Linked DNA regions of Sinorhizobium sp. BG8. The protein of the gene in region 1 binds, or shares a complex with, the protein of each later gene. Links are inferred from orthologs where the notes say so. Each region holds a gene or a part of one and is shown in the gene's direction. Other genes may lie near its edges. The genes, in order: pnp and F3Y30_RS11315.

Evidence for each region.
Region 2: the proteins of pnp (region 1) and F3Y30_RS11315 are in contact, whole or in part, in a cryo-EM structure (PDB 9QH0), measured with the Escherichia coli proteins. The link is inferred for Sinorhizobium sp. BG8 from one-to-one orthologs.

What each region holds. Positions count from the first base shown.
Region 1 is NZ_CP044011.1:919,419-930,003, forward strand. What follows is about bases 3,736-6,647. They hold pnp (polyribonucleotide nucleotidyltransferase), read left to right. Parts: upstream 3,736-4,075; coding sequence 4,076-6,220; downstream 6,221-6,647. Other genes in these bases: F3Y30_RS04215 (class I SAM-dependent methyltransferase), read left to right, coding at 6,317-6,647. Also shown: 30S ribosome-binding factor RbfA, read left to right, coding at 7-417; tRNA pseudouridine(55) synthase TruB, read left to right, coding at 426-1,361; F3Y30_RS04200 (sensor histidine kinase), read left to right, coding at 1,569-3,284; rpsO (30S ribosomal protein S15), read left to right, coding at 3,449-3,718; more of F3Y30_RS04215, read left to right, coding at 6,648-7,333; enoyl-ACP reductase FabI, read right to left, coding at 7,445-8,251; fabB (beta-ketoacyl-ACP synthase I), read right to left, coding at 8,256-9,479; 3-hydroxyacyl-[acyl-carrier-protein] dehydratase FabA, read right to left, coding at 9,604-10,119; iron response transcriptional regulator IrrA, read left to right, coding at 10,439-10,585. UniProt on the Escherichia coli protein: Involved in mRNA degradation. Catalyzes the phosphorolysis of single-stranded polyribonucleotides processively in the 3'- to 5'-direction. Also involved, along with RNase II, in tRNA processing.
Region 2 is NZ_CP044011.1:2,404,818-2,415,933, reverse strand. What follows is about bases 1-3,443. They hold F3Y30_RS11315 (ribonuclease E/G), read left to right. Parts: upstream 1-375; coding sequence 376-3,243; downstream 3,244-3,443. Also shown: F3Y30_RS11310 (pyridoxal phosphate-dependent aminotransferase), read right to left, coding at 3,488-4,642; F3Y30_RS11305 (DsbA family protein), read left to right, coding at 4,902-5,630; aroQ (type II 3-dehydroquinate dehydratase), read left to right, coding at 5,768-6,205; accB (acetyl-CoA carboxylase biotin carboxyl carrier protein), read left to right, coding at 6,227-6,685; accC (acetyl-CoA carboxylase biotin carboxylase subunit), read left to right, coding at 6,696-8,039; aat (leucyl/phenylalanyl-tRNA--protein transferase), read left to right, coding at 8,052-8,666; F3Y30_RS11280 (DUF2155 domain-containing protein), read right to left, coding at 8,784-9,167; F3Y30_RS11275 (NADH:ubiquinone oxidoreductase subunit NDUFA12), read right to left, coding at 9,300-9,695; F3Y30_RS11270 (GNAT family N-acetyltransferase), read right to left, coding at 9,808-10,272; F3Y30_RS11265 (GNAT family N-acetyltransferase), read right to left, coding at 10,461-10,958; Asp-tRNA(Asn)/Glu-tRNA(Gln) amidotransferase subunit GatB, read right to left, coding at 10,964-11,116. UniProt on the Escherichia coli protein: Endoribonuclease that plays a central role in RNA processing and decay. Required for the maturation of 5S and 16S rRNAs and the majority of tRNAs. Also involved in the degradation of most mRNAs.

The sequences.
Region 1 (10,585 bases):
CAGACCATGACCAAGGCAACGACTTCCGCGCCGTCGCAGCGCATGCTTCGTGTTGGCGAACAGGTGCGCGCAGCGATCACCCAGATCCTTCAGCGCGGCGAAGTGCGCGATCCGCTGATAGAGAAGACGGTGATCTCGATTTCGGAGGTACGCATGTCTCCGGACCTGAAGCACGCCACGGCCTATGTCACGCCGCTTGGGGTGGCCGACCACACCACAGTGATCGAAGCCCTGAACCGCAACGCGAAATACATTCGCGGCCGCCTTGGCCCGCAGTTGCGGCAGATGAAATACATGCCGGACGTGCGCTTCCGCGACGATACCAGCTTTGACAATTACAAGAAGATCGATGAGCTCCTGCGCTCCCCAGAGGTCGCGCGCGACCTCTCCGCAGGCGACGAGAACGAAGAACAATAGAAGTACAGATGTCCAAACCACGCAAACCCAAGGGGCGCCCGGTTTCCGGATGGCTCATCCTCGACAAGCCCTTCGACTTCGGGTCGACGGAAGCAGTTTCCAAGATCAAGTGGCTCTTCAAGGCCCAGAAGGCCGGACATGCGGGAACCCTTGACCCCCTTGCTTCCGGCATGCTGCCGATTGCTCTCGGCGATGCCACCAAGACGGTTCCCTATGTCATGGATGGTCGCAAGATCTATGAGTTCACGGTGACCTGGGGCGAGGAGCGGTCGACGGACGATCTGGAAGGCGACGTGACACGAAGCAGCTCGGATCGCCCCACCGCAGAGGCCATTCACGCGCTAATTCCCGCCTACACGGGGACAATCCAGCAAATTCCGCCGCAGTTTTCAGCGATCAAGATCGAAGGCGAGCGCGCCTACGATCTCGCCCGGGAAGGCGAGACCGTCGAGATCCCGTCGCGCGAGGTCGAGATTCACCGGCTGACTCTGGTCGGATGCCCGGACGAGAACACTGCACACTTCGAGGTCGAATGCGGAAAGGGCACGTACGTGCGTGCGCTCGCGCGTGATTTCGGTCGGGACCTCGGGTGCTACGGTCACGTTTCCTCGCTACGCCGTACCTTCGTCGCCCCGTTCGGCGAGGAGGACATGGTGCCGCTTGCGGATCTGGTGGCGCTGGAGTCCATCGAGGACGACGCGGAGCGGCTGGCCGCACTGGACGAGTTCCTGATCGACACGGCGGAGGCACTTTCCGACCTTCCGCATGTCGCGGTCAGCGAAGACCAGGCGCATCGGCTGCGGATGGGCAATCCGATCATCCTGCGGGGCCGCGACGCTCCCGTATCGGCGGACGAAGCCTATGCGACCGCGCGCGGCAAGCTCGTCGCTATCGGCGAAGTGGGTGGCGGGGAGTTTCGCCCGAAGAGGGTCTTCGCCGGTTGACGGCGGGTCTCTTCACGAAGGCGCCTCGCCCGGTCCGGGCGAGCGCGCGAAATATCGCCACTTGATTTCCCCTGACGGGCGCGGCTTTATAGGCGCCTGAAGTCGTCGCGTGTCGGGCATGCACGCTCAATACGTCAAGCTCTTTCGCTGGCTAAGGGCACGGCGCGGCCTGGCACCGGGCAGAAAGGGTGGCCGGTGACGATCGCAATGAAAGAGGCAACAGCGCCTTCCGAGAAGGCTCTCCGCTCGTTCTGGCGCAGGTGGCTGCACCGGCCGATTGCCTTTTACATGGTCTGCCTCATCCTCGTCGTCGTCGTTCCGGCGTTTCTCTTTGCCATTATCGTCGTGGAGCGCACGAACGAGGCGCAGGAGAGGATCTTAGAATCCCTGCTCCGGACATCCACAGGTGCCGTCAATCGGGTGGTGGAGCGCGAAGTGTCGGGCATGGTCTCGACACTGAATTTCCTCTCGACCTCCGATCACCTTCAGAAAGGCAACTTCGAGGAGCTGCATGCGCAGGCCGTCAAGGCGCTCGCCGGCAGTAATACCCACTTCCTGCTGATCGACCGGAACCTCCATCAGGTTCTGAACACGCGCGTGAGTTACGGCGCGCCTCTCGGTCCGACGTCCGACCCCGAGACTGCCGAGGATGTGTTCGAGCGCGATACGCTCGCTGTCTCCAACCTCTTCTTCGGCAAGACGGCCCAGAAGTGGGTGTTCAACGTCTATCAACCGGTGCGCCTTGCCTCCGGCGAAAGCATGTTGCTCACTCTGACCAAAAATGCCGAAAGCCTGGAGAATGCGGTCAACCGGGACATTCTTTCCCCGGGCTGGAGCGCCGCCGTTCTTGATGGCGCAGGCAACGTGATCGTTTCGACCGATACGACCCAGCAGACCGGAGCACCCTTCTTCCTGCAGGTCGTCCCATCCCTCAGGCTCGGCGTGAGTACGATGTCCCATGGCGGCGAAGAATATCGTGTCGTGACGGAATTCTCTGCCGTGACCGGCTGGAAGATCATCGCCTGGGCCAAGGCTTCGGCGGTGCAGGCGCCTGCCGAGGCTTCGTTCCTCTGGCTCACGATCGGAGGCCTTGTCTTCGCCGTGATCGCTGCTTGCGGAGGTCTCGCCATCGCACGGATTGTCTCGCGCGATGTGAGGATGCTGGCGAGCGATGCCCGCAAGCTCGGAGAAGGCAAGCGAATTCCTCCGCGCCGTCACGCGGTCGCCGAGCTCGAGACGGTCTCACGTGCCCTCTCGACGGCTTCGGATGCCCGCAGGAGAGCCGAGGGGGAAGTGCGGTTCCTGATGCGCGAGGTGGCCCATCGTTCGAAAAACCAGCTTACGGTGATTCAGGCGATGCTCAACCAGTCCGCAAACAAGGCGGAATCGGCGAGCGAATTCGCCGATGCTTTCCGCAAGCGGGTTGCGGGGCTCGCCCGGTCGACCGACCTGATGATCGACAATGCCAGCCAGGGCGTGAATTTCGCCGATCTCGCCCGAAACCAGCTGAAGCCCTTCGCTCCCGACGAGCCGCGCCGCCTGACGATCGCGGGACCCGAGGTTCTTCTCGATGCGCAGACATCGCAAACCCTCGGCATGGCGTTGCACGAGCTTGCGACCAACGCCACGAAATACGGCGCCTTTGCCAATAGCGACGGAACCGTCACCCTCACTTGGACCGATGACGGCGAGACCCTTCGCATCGTCTGGCGCGAGCGCGGTGCTGAGATCGAGCCGGAACACCGCGCCAGTGATCGGAAGGGTTTCGGCAGCACGGTTCTCGAGCGGATGCTCAGCATGGCCCTTGACGCGACGCTCGAACGGCAAATGCACGAAGATGGAATCGAGTGGAATGTCAGCATACCGTCGCGGAACCTCAGGGCGGCGGATCATCCGGAGGTTGCGGACGGCGAGCAAGGCTGACGGCGCACGCTTTTGGGGGCCGGTATCTCCCCTTCCATTTCGTGGCTGAATGGTTTATAGGCACGCCCAGCATTCGGGCCTGGCCCGTCTGCCTTCATGGCCATTGCTGGACGACATCCCGGCAATTGGCGACCCAAGTCCTCCATTGATGAAAGGATCATTCGATGTCGATCACTGCTGAGCGCAAGGCTGCGCTGATCAAGGAATACGCGACCGTCGAAGGCGATACCGGTTCTCCGGAAGTCCAGGTTGCAATCCTGACCGAGCGCATCAACAACCTGACGGAACACTTCAAGGGCCACAAGAAGGACAACCACTCCCGTCGTGGTCTTCTGACGATGGTTTCGAGCCGCCGCTCGCTTCTTGACTATCTCAAGAAGAAGGACGAGTCCCGTTACAGCAAGCTGATTGCTGCACTGGGCATTCGCCGCTAAGTTTTTCTGGCGGGCGTTCCTTGCGGAGCGCCCGCCAGTTGTTTTTGCGGAGTTCTCCGCCGACCGTTCCATGTCGTGCTTTGCCCGTGGGCGGCCGATCGGAACGAGACTATTCCAGCGGGCCGGGTGGGCCGGTCCTGCGGAACCAACCGATGACCTGTCATGGGGCAGGATTGCAGGATGCTTCAGGCGCTCGCCTGTCTCCGGCGTGGCGGGAAGCGCCATAGCCGGGCGGTGCAGAATTCGCCCTCCGCGCGAAGCCTCCCGTTGTCTTGCCCATGATGTGTCATGAATGCGGATCAGAGCCACCTGCGCCTAGCGGCGGCGGTGCCAGGATCCGCACATGAAGGACAAGATATGTTCGATACCCATACGGTTGAAATTGAATGGGCGGGCCGCCCGCTCAAGCTCGAAACCGGCAAGATCGCGCGTCAGGCTGACGGCGCAGTGCTTGCCACCTACGGCGAAACCGTCGTCCTCGCGACTGTCGTTTCTGCCAAGGCGCCGAAGCCCGGCCAGGACTTCTTCCCGCTGACCGTAAACTACCAGGAAAAGACCTATGCCGCCGGCAAGATCCCGGGCGGCTACTTCAAGCGCGAAGGACGCCCGAGCGAGAACGAGACGCTCGTATCTCGCCTGATCGACCGTCCCATCCGCCCGCTGTTCCCGGAAGGCTACAAGAACGACACGCAGGTCATCGTGACCGTCGTTCAGCACGACCTCGAGAACAACCCCGACATCCTGTCGATGGTTGCTGCTTCTGCAGCGCTCACGCTGTCCGGGATTCCCTTCATGGGCCCGATCGGCGGCGCACGCGTCGGCTACATCAATGGCCAGTACGTCCTGAACCCGCACCTCGATGAAATGACCGAGTCGACCCTCGACCTCGTCGTTGCCGGAACCCAGGAAGCTGTGCTCATGGTCGAATCCGAGGCCAAGGAGCTTCCGGAAGACATCATGCTCGGCGCCGTCGTCTTCGGACAGAAGGGCTTCCAGCCGGTTATCGATGCGATCATCAAGCTCGCCGAAGTTGCTGCCAAGGAGCCGCGCGAATTCGAGCCGGAAGACTATTCCGCTCTCGAGACCGCCATGCTCGGCATTGCCGAGGCAGAACTGCGTGATGCCTACAAGATCACTGAAAAGGCCGCCCGCTACGCAGCCGTCGACGCGGTAAAGGCGAAGGTCAAGGCGCACTTCCTGCCCGAAGGCGTTGAAAACCCGGAATACACCGCCGAGGAAATCGGCGCGGTCTTCAAGCACCTGCAGGCCAAGATCGTTCGCTGGAACATCCTCGACACCAAGAGCCGCATCGATGGCCGTGACCTCGTCACCGTCCGTCCGATCGTCGCAGAAGTCGGCCTGCTCCCGCGCACGCACGGTTCGGCCCTCTTCACCCGCGGCGAAACCCAGGCCATCGTCGTTGCCACCCTCGGCACCGGCGAAGACGAGCAGTACGTCGATTCCTTGACTGGCATGTACAAGGAAAACTTCATGCTGCACTACAACTTCCCGCCCTTCTCGGTCGGTGAAACGGGCCGCATGGGTTCCCCGGGCCGCCGCGAAATCGGTCACGGCAAGCTTGCCTGGCGCGCCATCCACCCGATGCTGCCGGCCGCCGACCAGTTTCCCTACACGCTGCGTGTCGTCTCGGAGATCACCGAGTCGAACGGTTCGTCCTCGATGGCTACCGTTTGCGGGACCTCGCTTGCTCTGATGGACGCGGGCGTTCCGCTTGCAAAGCCGGTCGCCGGTATCGCCATGGGCCTCATCAAGGAAGACGAGCGCTTCGCCGTCCTGTCGGACATCCTCGGTGACGAAGACCACCTCGGCGACATGGACTTCAAGGTTGCAGGCACCGACGCCGGCATCACCTCGCTGCAGATGGACATCAAGATCGACGGCATCACCGAGGAGATCATGAAGGTCGCTCTCGACCAGGCCAAGGGCGGTCGTCTGCACATCCTCGGCGAAATGGCCAAGGCAATCACCGAGAGTCGTTCGGAACTCGGCGAGTTCGCTCCCCGCATCGAAGTCATGAACATCCCGGTCGACAAGATCCGCGAAGTCATCGGTTCGGGCGGCAAGGTCATCCGCGAGATCGTCGAAAAGACCGGCGCCAAGGTCAACATCGAAGACGACGGTACCGTCAAGATCGCATCGTCCTCGGCCAAGGAAATCGAAGCGGCCCGCAAGTGGATCCACTCGATCGTCGCCGAACCGGAAGTTGGCCAGATCTACGAAGGGACGGTCGTCAAGACCGCCGACTTCGGCGCCTTCGTCAACTTCTTCGGCCCGCGCGATGGTCTCGTCCACATCTCGCAGCTCGCTTCCGAGCGCGTCGCTAAGACCTCGGATGTCGTCAAGGAAGGCGACAAGGTCTGGGTCAAGCTGATGGGCTTCGACGAGCGCGGCAAGGTTCGCCTCTCCATGAAGGTCGTCGACCAGGCGACCGGCAAGGAAGTCGTTGCCGAGAAGAAGGGCGACGGCGAAGCCGCCGAGTAATCGAGGCTCGATGAAAATCCGGGGGCGCGGAGCGGCACGTTCCGCGCCCCTTTCTTTATACCGGGAGCTGGTGCTCCCCCTCCAGGACCCCCCGCCATGTCGCGTGATGCTCTCAAGACGCTCTATCATCCCTTTGCAGCCGGTATCGTTGAACCGCCGGGTGCCGGGCAGCGCTATCTGTTCCTTGGCGCCGAGGCTGGCCAAAGGGCACCGGATGGGTTTCAGGCGGAGATCCATTCGGTCCAGCCGTTGCGCTCGCTCTTCCGCGCTCTCGAGGCCGCACGCCTCCAGGTCACGCCTGTCATCGAGGGAGAAGAATACGACGGGGCACTGATCCTGTGCGGCAAGCACAAGGGCCAGAACGAGGACCGGATTGCGGAGGCGCTCCGGCGCGTCCGGGAAGGTGGGCTGATCGTCGTCGCAGGCGGGAAGGAAGACGGAATCCAGTCTCTCCGCAAGCGCATTGCCCAGTTTGAGTTTGGGGGCGACCACACGCCCAAGTATCACGGCGTCGCATTCTGGTTCCAGCGGCCCGCAAACATTGCCGAAGCAGCCAAGGCGCTTTCGGCCCGTTCCGTTCGGGTTGAGGATCGCTTCACGGCAACGCCGGGCATGTTCTCGCATGATCGGGTCGACGCCGCATCCGAGATGCTGGCAGCCCGGATCCCTGCCGATTTCAAGGGCCATGCGGCCGATTTCGGTGCTGGATGGGGTTATCTCTCCGTGATGCTTGCGGAGCACGCTCCGGGCCTCAAGGGTGTCGATCTCTTCGAGGCCGACTACGATGCGCTGGAGGCCGCCAGGGCAAACATCGCGGAGAACTGCCCGAACGTCCCCACACGCTTCTTCTGGAGCGACCTGACGAGCGAGCAGCCTCGCGACCACTACGATCTCATCGTGATGAATCCGCCCTTCCACGAGGGCCATGCGGCAGACCACGGCCTCGGAGCGGCAATGATCCGCATGGCGGCCAAGGCATTGAAGGTCGGCGGACGGCTCATGCTCGTCGCCAATCGCGGGCTGCCCTACGAGCCCGTGCTGTCGGAGGCGTTCAAGGAAAGCGGCGAGATCTCGCGCAATGCGCGCTTCAAGGTTCTCTGGGGCAGGCGCTAGAGCCGCTCATCGGGCGATCCGGTCCCGCGGGAAAAAGCGGATCGCCTTGGCAAGACTTAGGAGCAAGGAGGCCGGACGCGATCGAGATCGGCGCCCGGCTGGGGAACATGCCTACTCGGCGTCCGCCTTCGCCAGCGTATCCAGGACCGGCATCGAGGTGATGTTGTAGCCGGAGTCGACGTAGTGGATCTCGCCCGTCACGCCGCTGGACAGGGGGGAGAGCAGGTAGAGAGCGGAATTTCCGACGTCTTCGATCGTGACCGTGCGGCGCAGCGGAGAGTTCTTCTGCTGCCAAGAGAGCATTGCGCGCGCATCGGAAATGCCGGCGCCGGCGAGCGTCCGGATCGGGCCAGCCGAGATCGCGTTGACGCGAATTCCGCGTGGGCCGTAGTCGCCCGCCAGATAGCGCACCGAAGCCTCGAGAGCGGCCTTCGCAACACCCATGACATTGTAGTTCGGCATGACGCGCATCGACCCGTTGTAGGTCAGCGTCAACATCGTGCCGCCTTCGTTCATAAGTTCTGCTGCGCGCTTCGCGATCTCGGTAAAGGAGAAGCAGGAGATTACCATGGTCCGGGTGAAATTCTCCCGGCTGGTATTGGCGTAGAGCCCCTTCAGCTCGTTCTTGTCGGAGAAACCGATGGCGTGAACCACGAAGTCGAGCTTGCCCCACCGTTCCTTGATCGCCGAAATCACGGAGTCGACCGAAGCGATGTCTTCGACGTCACAGGGCAGCAGGAAGTCTGAACCAAGCTCAGCGGCGAGAGGCTTGACCCGCTTTCCGAGTGCCTCCCCCTGATACGTGAATGCCAGTTCCGCACCCTGACTGGCGAGTGCCTTGGATATTCCCCATGCGATCGAATGATTGTTCGCGACACCCATGATGAGGCCGCGTTTTCCGTTCATCAAGCCAGTCATTGCATCACCCGTTGTAACGCTGGAATACCAGCGTGGCGTTCGTCCCGCCAAATCCGAAGGAGTTCGACAGCGCAGTGTCGATCTTTGCATTGTCGATGCGCTTGCGCACGATCGGCACGCCTTCGAATTCCGGGTCGAGTTCGGTGATGTGTGCACTTTCGCCGATGAAGCCCGCCTGCATCATCAGCAGGCTGTAAATGGATTCCTGGACGCCGGCGGCTCCCAGCGAATGCCCCGTCAGCGACTTTGTCGACTGGATGTAGGGAAGCTTCGAGCCGAACACTTCGCGGATCGCTCCGATTTCCTTGCTGTCGCCGACCGGGGTGGAGGTGCCGTGAGTATTGATGTAGTCGACGTCGCCCTTGACCGTCGAAAGCGCCTGGCGCATGCACCGGATCGCGCCTTCGCCGGAGGGGGCTACCATGTCGTAGCCGTCTGATGTCGCGCCGTAGCCGACGACTTCGGCGTAGATCTTGGCGCCGCGCGCCTTGGCGTGCTCCAGTTCTTCCAGAACCAGTACGCCCGCACCGCCGGCAATCACGAAGCCGTCACGGCTTGCATCATAGGCCCGCGATGCGGTTGCCGGCGTGTCGTTGTACTTGGAGGACATGGCGCCCATTGCGTCGAACAGGTTCGACATGGACCAGTCGAGATCCTCGTGGCCACCGGCAAACATCACGTCCTGCTTGCCCCACTGGATCATTTCCACGGCATTGCCGATGCAGTGCGCGGAAGTCGAGCAGGCCGACGAGATGGAGTAGTTGACGCCGTGGATCTTGAACCAGGTCGCAAGGGTCGCCGACGCGGTCGAAGACATGGCCTTCGGCACGGCGAAGGGGCCGATCCGCTTGGGGCTGTTGTTCTTTTCGGTGATCTCCGCCGCTTCCACGATGGTGCGCGTGGAAGGCCCGCCCGATCCCATGATGATGCCGGTACGCTCGTTCTGGGCGTACTCATTCTCTTCCAGGCCCGAATCGGCGATGGCCTGCTTCATCGCGACGTGGTTCCAGGCTCCGCCCTGCGAGAGAAAACGCATGGCCCGACGATCGACGAGGTCGGTCGGATCGAGGGAAGGGGAGCCCCAGACCTGGCACTTGAAGCCATGGTCGGCAAAGTCCTGCGAGAAACTGATACCGGATTTCGCTTCGCGGAGCGATCCGGTGACCTCCTCCGCGTTGTTCCCGATGGAAGATACGATCCCTAGACCCGTTACAACAACCCGTCTCATTGTTTTTGACCTTCTTGCTTACTCGGCGGAACGACCCGCGTAAAAAGCGAGGCGGTTGTCCGCGTTGACGTCGGATGTCGCGGGCAGGCGGGTGCCTGCGCCGCGACGGGCAGCTCTGTGCTGCTCAGGCGGCCTTGTCCTGAAAGAGTCCGACGCGCAGGTCGGTCGCCTTGTAGATGACTTCTCCGTCCGCTTTCATCCAGCCGTCCGCGATGCCGAGGACGAGCCGGCCGCGCATGACGCGCTTGAAGTCGATGCCGTACTCGACGAGTTTCGTCGCGGGCGTGACCATGCCGGTGAACTTCACTTCGCCGGTCGAGATCGCCCGGCCCTTGCCTGGCTCGCCGAGCCAGCCGAGATAGAAGCCGGTCAGCTGCCACATCGCGTCGAGACCGAGGCAGCCCGGCATGACGGGATCGCCCTGGAAATGGCAGGGAAAGAACCAGAGATCCGGAGTGATGTCGAACTCCGCGCGAATGAAGCCTTTGTCGTGCGGTCCGCCGGTCTCGGAGATTTCGGTGATCCGGTTGAACATCAGCATCGGAGGAAGCGGAAGCTGCGCATTGCCGGGGCCAAACATTTCGCCCCGTCCGCAGGTCAGGATTTCCTCGTAGTTGAAGCTGGATTGCCGTGTGGTCATCTGAGTGTCTAATCCCCGCACTTTGGTTTTCGTTAACAGCTTTAAAGCAGGATCACCTCAAAATGAAGCATCCGCATGACCCTTCCCGTCCTGATACCCCATGCTGGCGACAAGGAAGGCTTTGCTTATTGCCGGTGTCGCATACATGATGACTGCGCCCTCAGCCAGTGCAAATTGAGCGCAGGTGCGCAAAGTGCCCGGTTTTCCGCATGTTCGCGGCTGTCCTGTGTTCTGGTTGCTATTGAAACCTTCGAATTGCAAAGTTATATCGGAAGCTCAATTCAGTTTGTCAAAGATCAGGCACGCGGACTACCTGCTGATGACGCATGGAAAAGAAATGCCCATTGAAGAGCGCCTGCGCCACTCCGGGTTGCGCCCGACGCGCCAGCGCGTTGCGCTTGCCGATCTGTTGTTCGCCAAGGGCGACCGGCATCTGACGGTCGAGGAGCTTCACGAGGAAGCGGTC
Region 2 (11,116 bases), 1.5 Mb from region 1 along the record:
TGGTGGAGGTGGCGCCGAACCGGGCATTCATCCGCCGTCGCAGCGCTCTATTCCTGCATACTAATGAATCGCGGTAATCCGGCGGTGGCCGGACCAGTTAGGGGTGGATCTCCACCAGTCGCCCTCAGGGGCATGTTTCATCGGACCACTAGGTCTAGGCATTGGCATTCTCGTTCGGTCATTGATGTCGTCGCAGCGGTATTCGTCAGAAGTTAACAGGCTCCGGAACGCTCCCGTACCGGCCAGTCCCTGTCTGCTGCTCCCTCACCCGGCGAGAACTTACATATCCGGCGCCAGGTCGCCATCCGCAGGCACGCCTCCCATGAGGAGCTCGCTGCCTGAGGGAACAAGGCCGCGCCGAGGAGCAGAAACTACATGGCAGAGAAAATGCTTATTGATGCGTCTCACGCCGAGGAGACGCGGGTTGTCGTCGTTCGCGGGAACCGCATAGAAGAATTCGACTTCGAGTCGGAGCACAAGAAACAGATCCGCGGCAACATCTACCTTGCCAAGGTCACGCGGGTCGAACCGTCGCTGCAGGCCGCCTTCGTCGATTACGGCGGAAACCGTCACGGCTTCCTGGCCTTCGCGGAAATCCATCCGGACTACTATCAGATCCCGCTGGCGGACCGGCAGGCCCTTCTGAGGGCCGAGGCCGAAGAACACCGGCACGACAACGACATCGAGCAGATCGAGACCGGAACTGACGTCAAGGCGAGCGAAGAGTCGTCGGTGGAAACCGAAGCTGCCGAAACCGACCAGCCTGTCGTCGAAGTGGCGGTAGCGGAAGAGGTTTCCGTCGAAGCAGAGGTTGTCGAGGAAAAGCCGAAGGCCAAGCCACGCCGCACCCGCAAGGCGCGCACCAAGGCAGCGGCAAGCGAAGAGACAGAGCAGCCAGCCGAAGAAGCGGCCGCCGCAGAACAATCCGATGACGGCGAAACCCCGTCCGGCAGCATGGCCGCGGTTGTCGACACGGATGAAGTCTCCGAGTCGCTCGACGGCCGCCGCAATCGCGACGACGACGATGACGACGACGATCACGGCCACGAAGAGAAGGAAGTGATCGAATCCGTCGGCGCGGAAGACGCGATGGAAGAGGTTCCCGATCGTGCTGCACGCAGGCCCCGCAAGCAGTACCGGATTCAGGAAGTCATCAAGCGGCGCCAGATCCTGCTGGTGCAGGTCGCCAAGGAAGAACGCGGCAACAAGGGTGCTGCGCTCACGACCTATCTCTCGCTTGCCGGCCGCTATTCGGTTCTCATGCCGAACACGGCGCGTGGCGGCGGCATTTCCCGCAAGATCACCAATCTCCAGGACCGCAAGCGCCTGAAGGAAATCGCCCGCGGCCTCGAAGTGCCGCAGGGTATGGGCGTCATCCTGCGCACCGCCGGTGCCAACCGCACCAAGGTCGAGGTCAAGCGCGACTTCGAATACCTGATGCGCCTTTGGGAGAACGTCCGTACGCTTACACTGAGTTCGACGGCTCCCTGCCTCGTCTATGAGGAAGGCAGCCTGATCAAGCGCTCGATCCGCGATCTCTACAACAAGGACATCGGCGAGATCATCGTTGCCGGCGAGGAAGGCTACAAGGAAGCCAAGGGCTTCATGAAGATGCTGATGCCGAGCCACGCGAAGGTCGTCCAGCCCTACCGCGACGTGCATCCGATCTTCTCCCGGTCGGGCATCGAAGCCCAGCTCGACCGCATGCTGCAGCCCCAGGTGACCCTCAAGTCCGGCGGCTACATCATCATCAACCAGACCGAAGCCCTCGTATCGATCGACGTCAACTCCGGACGCTCCACCCGCGAGCATTCGATCGAAGAGACGGCGCTGCAGACAAACCTCGAGGCAGCCGAGGAAGTCGCGCGCCAGCTGCGCCTTCGCGACCTTGCCGGTCTCGTCGTCATCGACTTCATCGACATGGAGGAGAAGCGCAACAACCGCGCGGTCGAAAAGCGCCTCAAGGACCATCTGAAGAACGATCGCGCCCGCATCCAGGTCGGCCGCATCTCGCACTTCGGCCTGCTCGAGATGTCCCGCCAGCGCATTCGCGCGTCGGTTCTCGAAAGCACGATGCAGACCTGCCCGCACTGCAACGGCACGGGCCATATCCGCTCGCAGTCCTCGGTCGCGCTCCATGTGCTGCGCGGCATCGAGGAATACCTGCTCAAGAACACCACGCACAACATCACCGTCCGCACGATCCCGGACATCGCGCTTTATCTACTGAACTACAAGCGCGGCACGATCACGGACTACGAAGCCCGCTTCGGCGTCCAGATCATCATCGAGGCCGATGCGCATGTGGGTGCACAGCACTTCGCGATCGACCGCGGCGAACCGGTGGAAAACCCGGTGAAGATCGAACAGATCCTTCACTTCGAGCCGGAGCCGGAAGAAGAGGAAGACATTCCCGTCGAGGAAGAGATCGACGAAGAGGAAGTCATCGAGAGCCGTCCTGCCGCGGCAGCGCAGCAGCAGCAGGACGACCAGAACGGCCGCAAGCGCAAGCGCCGTCGCCGGCGCCGCGGACGTGGCGGCCGTGAAGGCGGCGAAGGTGCCGAGGGCGCCGACACTGCATCGTTCGGTGGCGAGGCTGCCGATGACGAACTCGGCGAAGACGAGGATGAAGGCGACGAGGCCGCGGCTGCGAGCGATGCGAGCGCCGAAAGCGTGAGCGAACAGCAGAAGCGCAAGCGTCGCCGGCGCGGCAAGCGCGGCGGTCGTCGAAACCGTCCGGAGGGTGCCGAAGGCGCCGATCTCGAAGCGACGGCGGACGAAGCCGACGACGAGACCGAGGACCATGTGAGCGACGCCGGAGACGCCGGTGCCGTTGCAGCGGTCATACCGGTCGAGGAACTGCCCGCCCCCACCGCGGTGGCCGCCGAAGCACCTGCCGAAGCCGTGGAAGCGCCTGCGGAAGAAGCTCCGGCCAAGCCGAAGCGTACCCGCAAGCCTAAGGCAAAGGCCAAGGAAGCGGTGGACGTCGACCAGACCGCACAGGCGGTAGTCGAGGCCCAGCCCGTGGAGACCGACGCTGCCGCCGAGGCAAAGCCGGCTCCGGAGCCGGAAGTCGAGGAAGCTGCCGCTGTGCTCGACGATGCGAAGCCCGTTCGTGCCAACCGCGACCTGGCAAACATTGCAAGCGCGCCTGTCGTGACCTCTTCCTCCAAGCAGGAAGACGAGGAAAAGGCAGACAAGCCCAAGAAGGGCGGATGGTGGCAGCGCAAGGGTTTCTTCTGAGACACCGCGCGACTTCACACAGACATACGAGCGAACCCGGCTTAGTGCCGGGTTCTTTCGTTTTATGAGACCTAAAGATGGATGCGGGTTCCGAGGTCCGCGCCTTTAGAACCATGTATCAGGGAGGCGCAGCTTGTGCGCGCCGACGCTGCGACACGATTGGGCGCACTGCCGCACGCGTCAGGCAGGCAGTCGCTCCCGAACTCTCCCGGACGATACGAAATGTCTGTTTTGTGAAGATCGTCTATTCGAGCCAGGCGCCGATCCGGTCCATGGCTTCCACCATGTCGTCGTAGCTTCCGGCATAGGAGAACCGCATCGTGCGGTGTCCCTCGATGGGATCGAAGTCGAACCCCGGCGTCGCCGCGACGTTGATCTCGGCGAGCATCTTTCGCGCGAAAGCCATGCTGTCGTTGGTGAAGCGGCTCACGTCCGCATAGGCGTAGAATGCACCATCCATCGGGGAAGCGATCGACAGGCCGAGTTCGGGCAGGCGCCGGGCGAGCATGTCGCGATTGCGGCGGTAGGCATCCCGGTACCGATCAAGTTCCTCCGTGGCGCCGAAGGCTGCGGCGGCTGCGATCTGGGAGAGTTCCGGGGCCGAGATGTAGAGGCTCTGGGCGACGCGCTCTATCGGGCGGACGAGTTCCTCCGGGAGAACCATCCAGCCGATGCGCCAGCCCGTCATGCAATAGTACTTGGAGAAGGAATTGATGACGACCGCCTGGTCGGTCAGTTCAAGAGCCGTCGTCTCCTGCCCGACAAAGGTGAGGCCATGGTAGATCTCGTCGGAAATGAAGGCGATGCCGTTTGCGGTGCAATAGTCAGCAAGGGCTTTCAGGTTGTCCCTGCCCGTCACCGTTCCCGTGGGGTTCGCCGGACTGGCGAGAAGCACGCCATCGAGCTTCTTGCCGCTTTCGCTCTGGGCCTTCTCGAGGCTCTCAGGGGTCAAGGTGAAGCCATTCTCTGCGCTCACCTCAATCTCCACCGTCTCGATTCCGAGCGCGGCGAGAATGTTGCGGTAGGCGGGATAACCCGGGCGGGCGATCGCAACCCGGTCGCCCGGATCGAAGAGGACGAGAAACGCGAGATTGAAGCCGGCCGACGAACCGGTGGTCACGGCGATGCGGCCGGGATCGACCGAAACGCCATGCCGTGTCCGGTAGTCGTCCGCGATCGCCTGGCGCAGCGCCTGAAGCCCGAGGGCGTCGGTATAGCCGATGCGACCATGCTCGAGGGCGGTGCGGGCCGCTGCAAGCACTGCCTGGGGCGCAGGATGCACCGGCTGGCCAACAGCCATGGAAATGACGGGATGGCCGGCCGACCTGCGTCTCGTCGCCTCCGCCAGAACGTCCATGGCGTGAAAGGGCTCGACTGCGCTGCGTCTGGAAAATTTCATCGAAGGCATCCCGTTATCTGTGCATCGCCGTTTCCTGTGCCGCAAGAATCACCTGTTCACAATCCCGCGACCACCGGAATTCCGCCGCTTTTGCAGTTTCGTTTGCCGGGCAGCCGCCGTAAGTTCGAATCACCGAATGGCGGAAAGCGCCACGCGACGCTGGCTGCGCGCGACATGGATGTGACGGAGCACCCGGCTCTGCGATTTGACGAGGACTGTAACGGCAATGAAATTGGCTCAATCCCTGGCGGCCGGCGCCATGGCGCTCGCTCTCGGCACGGCAGTGCCCCTGCAGGCTTTCGCGCTTGACGACAAGCAGAAGGAAGAGATCGGCGCCTATATCAAGGAATACCTCCTCGCCAATCCCGAAATCCTCATAGACGTTCAGGAAGCCCTCCAGGACAAGCAGGCGAAGGCCCAGCAGGCTCAGGCCCAGGCCGCGATAGTTGACAACGAGAAGGAGATCTTCTCGTCAAAGAACGACGTCACGCTCGGCAATCCGGATGGCGATGTCACGGTCGTCGAGTTCTTCGACTACAACTGCGGCTATTGCAAGCGGGCGCTGTCCGACATGGATGACATCCTGGCCAAGGACAAGAACGTCCGCTTCGTGCTCAAGGAATTGCCGATTCTCGGCCCCGATTCGCTTGCCGCCCACAAGGTAAGCGCCGCATTCCGCGACCTCGCTCCCGAAAAATATGGCGAGTTCCACCGCACGCTGCTCGGGGGAGAAGGCCGCGCCACGGAAGAGAGCGCCATCGAGGTCGCCGTCAAGCTTGGCGTCACCGAGGCGGACATCCGCAAGGCGATGGAAGAAAAGCCCCATGACGATGCGGTGCGCGCGACCTACTCGCTTGCAAACAGTCTCGGCATCACCGGCACGCCCTCCTACATCATCGGCAAGGAGGCTGTGTTCGGCGCCATCGGTTCCGAGGCCATAGAGGACAAGGTCGCCAACGTGCGCGCCTGCGGCCAGACGGCATGCTGAAGACCGCCATCATTCGGCCATCCCGATCGTGTTGAGCCAATCCCACTTGTGGACAAGCTTGCATACCCGTGTTGGGGCTTTCCCTGCAGGGACCGCCGGTCTATAGGTAAATTTCGATCCAGCATGCGGAATTTCGAATGGCATCCACGTTTTTCGTGCTCAACGGACCTAACCTCAATATGCTCGGCAAACGCGAGCCCGGTATCTATGGCGGGCAGACGCTCGCGGACATAGAAGCGCTTTGCCGCGACGAAGGCGCCAAACTCGGCTTCGACATCGATTTCCGGCAATCCAACCACGAGGGCACGCTCGTCGACTGGATCCACGAGGCCGGGAGCAAGGCGGCGGGCATCGCCATCAATCCCGGCGCCTATGGACATACGTCCATCGCGATGCACGATGCGATCCGCTCGATCTCGGTCCCGGTCGTCGAGCTGCATCTTTCGAACATCCATGCGCGCGAAGAATTCCGGCACAAATCCATGATCGCTCCCGCGGTCAAGGGCGTCATCTGCGGATTTGGCGCCCACAGCTACATCCTTGCGCTGAACGCGCTTTCCAACATCACGAAATAACAAGAAAAAGAGGCTTTTCCCATGGCTGACAAGAAACAGGGTATCGACCAGACGCTGATCCGCGATCTTGCCAATATCCTCAACGAGACCGATCTGACCGAGATCGAAGTGGAGCAGGACGACCTGCGCATCCGCGTCTCGCGCGCCGGCACGCCGCAATACGTTTCCGCGCCGGTTCCGGCTGTGGCAGCACCGGTGGCTGCGGTTTCCGTCGCTGCACCGGCTGCCGAGACCGCTCGTACCAACAAGAACGCGGTCACCGCACCGATGGTCGGAACCGCCTATCTTGCCGCGGCACCGGGCGCCCGTCCGTTCGTCGAAGTCGGCGCGACTGTCACCGAGGGCCAGACGATCCTCATCATCGAAGCCATGAAGACGATGAACCAGATTCCGGCGCCGCGTTCCGGCAAGGTCGTTGAAATCCTCGTGGAAGACGCTGCCCCGGTCGAGTATGGCGAACCGCTGATCGTCATCGAGTAAGGCCAGGCTCATGATTTCCAAGATCCTCATAGCCAACCGCGGCGAAATCGCCCTCCGGGTCCTCAGGGCCTGCAAGGAGCTCGGCATCGCCACAGTCGCCGTGCACTCGACGGCGGATGCCGACGCGATGCACGTCCGCCTTGCCGACGAAAGCGTCTGCATCGGCCCGCCGCCCTCGCGCGAAAGCTACCTGAACATCCACCAGATCGTCGCTGCCTGCGAGATCACGGGCGCGGATGCGGTGCACCCGGGATACGGCTTCCTGTCGGAAAATGCGAAGTTCGCTGAGATCCTCGATGCGCACGGCATAACCTTCATCGGGCCGACCGCCGAGCACATCCGCATCATGGGTGACAAGATCACCGCCAAGAAGACGGCGGAAGAGCTTGGCATTCCCGTGGTTCCGGGCTCGGACGGCGAGGTCAAGCCGGAGAACGCGCGGGAGATCGCCCGCAAGATTGGCTTCCCTGTCCTGATCAAGGCGACCGCCGGCGGCGGCGGACGCGGCATGAAGGTCGCCAGGACCGAGGCCGACCTGGACGAAGCCATTTCGACGGCACGCGCCGAGGCTGCGGCCGCATTCGGCAACGACGCGGTCTACATGGAAAAGTACCTTGGCCAGCCGCGGCACATCGAGGTGCAGATTGTTGGCGACGGCGAAGGCAATGCGATCCACCTCGGTGAACGCGATTGCTCGCTCCAGCGGCGCCACCAGAAGGTCTGGGAAGAAGCGAACTCCCCTGCCCTCAACGTCGAACAGCGGATGAAGATCGGCCAGGTCTGCGCCGATGCGATGAAGAAGCTGAAGTACCGCGGTGCCGGCACCATCGAATTCCTCTACGAGAACGGCGAGTTCTATTTCATCGAAATGAACACGCGTCTCCAGGTGGAACACCCGATCACCGAGGCCATTACCGGAATCGATCTCGTACACGAGCAGATCCGCGTCGCCTCCGGCGGCGGGCTCTCGGTCCGCCAGGAAGATATCGTCTTCTCCGGACACGCGATCGAATGCCGCATCAATGCCGAGGATGCACGTACCTTCGTGCCCTCGCCCGGCACGATCACGCATTTCCACGCACCGGGTGGTCTTGGAGTGCGCATCGATTCCGGCGCCTATCAGGGCTATCGGATTCCTCCGTACTACGACAGCCTGATCGGCAAACTGATCGTTCACGGACGCACCCGTGTCGAATGCATGATGCGTCTGCGTCGCGCTCTCGACGAATTCGTGGTAGATGGTATCAAGACGACATTGCCGCTGTTCCAGGATCTCGTATCCAACCAGGACATCGCCAATGGTGACTACGACATCCATTGGCTGGAGACCTATCTGGCCAAAACCTCCCACTGAGGATGAACCGCGATGGCGGGGCGACGCAGCAGACAACCGGACATAACGCCGGAACTTCTCCTGCGCGCCTACTCCATCGGCCTCTTCCCGATGGCTGACTCGGCAGACGACCCGGAACTCTTCTGGGTCGAGCCCGACATGCGCGGCATCATTCCGCTAGACAAGTTTCACGTCTCGCGCAGCCTCGCCAAGACGATCCGAAAGAAGCCCTTCGACATCCGCGTCGACACCGCATTCGACGCAGTGATTGCCGCCTGTGCCGAAGCTGCACCGGACCGGCCGTCCACCTGGATTAACCGGAAGATCAAGGCCCTCTACTCCACGCTCCATCACATGGGACATGCCCATTCCGTCGAGGCCTGGGAAGGCGACCATCTCGTCGGTGGTCTCTATGGCGTTTCGCTGGGGGCTGCGTTCTTCGGTGAAAGCATGTTCTCCCGGCGCACGGACGCCTCCAAGATATGCCTCGTCTATCTCGTCGAACGGATGAAGGCGAAGGGCTTCCGGCTGCTTGATACGCAGTTCACCACCGAACACCTGAAGTCCTTCGGGGCGATCGACGTGCCCAAGCACAAGTACGAGGACCTGCTCGCAAGAGCCCTCTCCTCGCCGCACCTGCGCTTCTGAAGCGGGGATCGGGCGCCCGGCGCCGAACTCGCTCCATCGTTTTCATTTGAAATCCAGAGAGCGTTGCCGCACTGGCCCAGGCTTGAGCGATGGGATCCGCTGGCCGAAATACCCGGCCTACTGCGTCTGTGTGGTTTCCGGCGGAGGAACGTCGGACTTCACCTTGCACTCGACGAGCCACACGTCATAGACCGGATGCTCGACGGCATTGAGACCGGGGCTGTCGGCGAACATCCATCCGGTGAAGATGCGGCGGATCTTGCGGTCGAGCGTGATTTCGTCGACCTCCACGAAGGTCGTCACCTTCTGCGCTTCCGTATCGTCGCGATTGTAGCAGACGCGCGGAGTGACCTGCAGGGCACCGAACTGGACGGTCTCGCCGATGTAGACGTCGAAGCTCGTGATGCGGCCGGTAATCTTGTCGATGCCGGAGAATACCGCGACGGGATTGGAGATGCGCGTCGCCTCGGCCGGAAGCGCCGCCAGAAGGACAGCACCCATCGTCACGGCTGCCGCTGCTCCCGCGCAAACAGTTCTCAGGCTGTCCGTAAATTTCATCTGTGCCATTCTCCTGCGGTCGCGCAGCCTTTTATCTTCAGCCATGCGCTACCGGGCAAATGTGGCCAATCTGTATCAGGAGCGCGGCGACCAGGCGTCGTAGTCACCCGTGACGCGAGGACGTTCGCCGGTGACGGCAAGCGAGCCCGGCGGACGATAGGCCTGAGCACTACCGGTGCCGTTTGCACGGTGGGTCTTCTGCCATTCGCGCGGCTTGTATTCCTCATCCGCCGGCGAAACGTCGGTGCGATGGTGCATCCAACCATGCCAGCCGGGAGGAATTGCCGATGCGTCGGCATAACCGTTGTAGATGACCCAGCGCCTTGTACGGCCCTCGGAGTCCTTGCCGCCCTGATAGTAGACGTTGCCGAATTCGTCTTCACCGACCTTGGTGCCGAAGCGCCAGGTGTGAAAGCGCGTTCCGATCGTCTGGTTGTTCCACCAGGTAAAGATTTGCAGAAGAAGCTTCATGGGATCGCCGTCCTTGGCAGAGCAGCACGGAGTGCCACTCCTTCTCGAATTACACACTGCGCTTATGGCGCGCCACCGCCGCAATGTCCAGCGATTCCCGCTGTTTCACCCTTCATTTCAGCCGGAGCTTGAAGCCGATATGCGATGGCTCGAAGCCCAGGCGCGCATAGAACCGATGGGCATCCTTGCGAACCGCGTTGGAGGTCAGTTGAATCTTGCCCAGCCCCTGACGGCGCGCCTCTTCGATGGCAAAGCGGATCATGGCCTCGCCGATCCCCCGCCCCCGCCGATCCTGCCGCGTCTGGACCGCCTCCAGCAGCAGGCTAGAACTTCCTCGGCCGGGCAGGCTGGAGAGAACCGTCGTCTGGAACGTCCCGACGATTTCGCCGCCGATCTCGGCGACGAAGAGCGTGTCGTTCGGCGAAGCCTCGATCCGGTCGAAGGCTCTCACGTAGTCGTCGTAAGCCCTCTCTTCCGTCGTATCGCCATGGCCGCCGAGGGCGTCCGCGGCAAAGATCGCAATCAGCGCCCGAAGGTCGGCGCGCGTTGCGGTCCGTATCGTGGTTGTGTGCGCCATTCCATCCATGTCGTGCGAACTCCTCGTGTCGACGGGACACTTGGCATCGTTCCACGAAGGGAATGTGACAGCGGAGTGAAAGATTTCCAACGTGTGCCGCGAACGGCCGAACTCGCTACGCAGGCTTTAACGTGTTGTTTTTACGCTGTCTTGTGCCGGAATCGGTGAACACATCGGGGAGATGCGCGTCAGAGCAGCGACTTCTGCATGATGAGCGCGGGAATGCCCGACTGGGCATCGTTGCAACTGGCCGTATCGCCGGTTTTCACGAAGCCGTGCGCCAGATAGAAACCTATCGCGGCATGGTTCTGCGGCTCCACCTCCAACTGCATGATCTCCGCATCGGGAAAGCATGTCTCGAGCTCGGCGAACATCTCGCGGCCGACGCCCTGGCGCTGGAACTTCGGCAGCACGTAGAGCTGATGCAGAATGGCACCTTTCCGCAGGGTATCGGACATCGCGGCATATCCCATGCCGCCGATCTCCTTGCCGTTGTCGGCGACCACGAACTCCGAATTCTTCCGGGCAAGCTGCGCTTTAAGCGCCGGCACGGAATGCCATCTCGCCGTCAGCTCCGCGACCTTGTCGGCGCCGTAGAGCGCGTCGTAGGTCGCGTGCCATGTCTCACCGAGGAGCGTGCTGACCTTGGCCAGATCACGCTCCGATGCGGTGCGGACGAAGAACATCGGGGTCAGTCCTCGAGGCCGAGCTTGGCCTTGACGAGCGCCTGAACGGCCTGCGGGTTGGCCTTGCCGCCCGTTGCCTTCATGACCTGACCGACGAACCAGCCGGCAAGCGAGGGCTTTGCCTGCACCTTGGCCACCTGGTCGGGATTGGCGGCGAT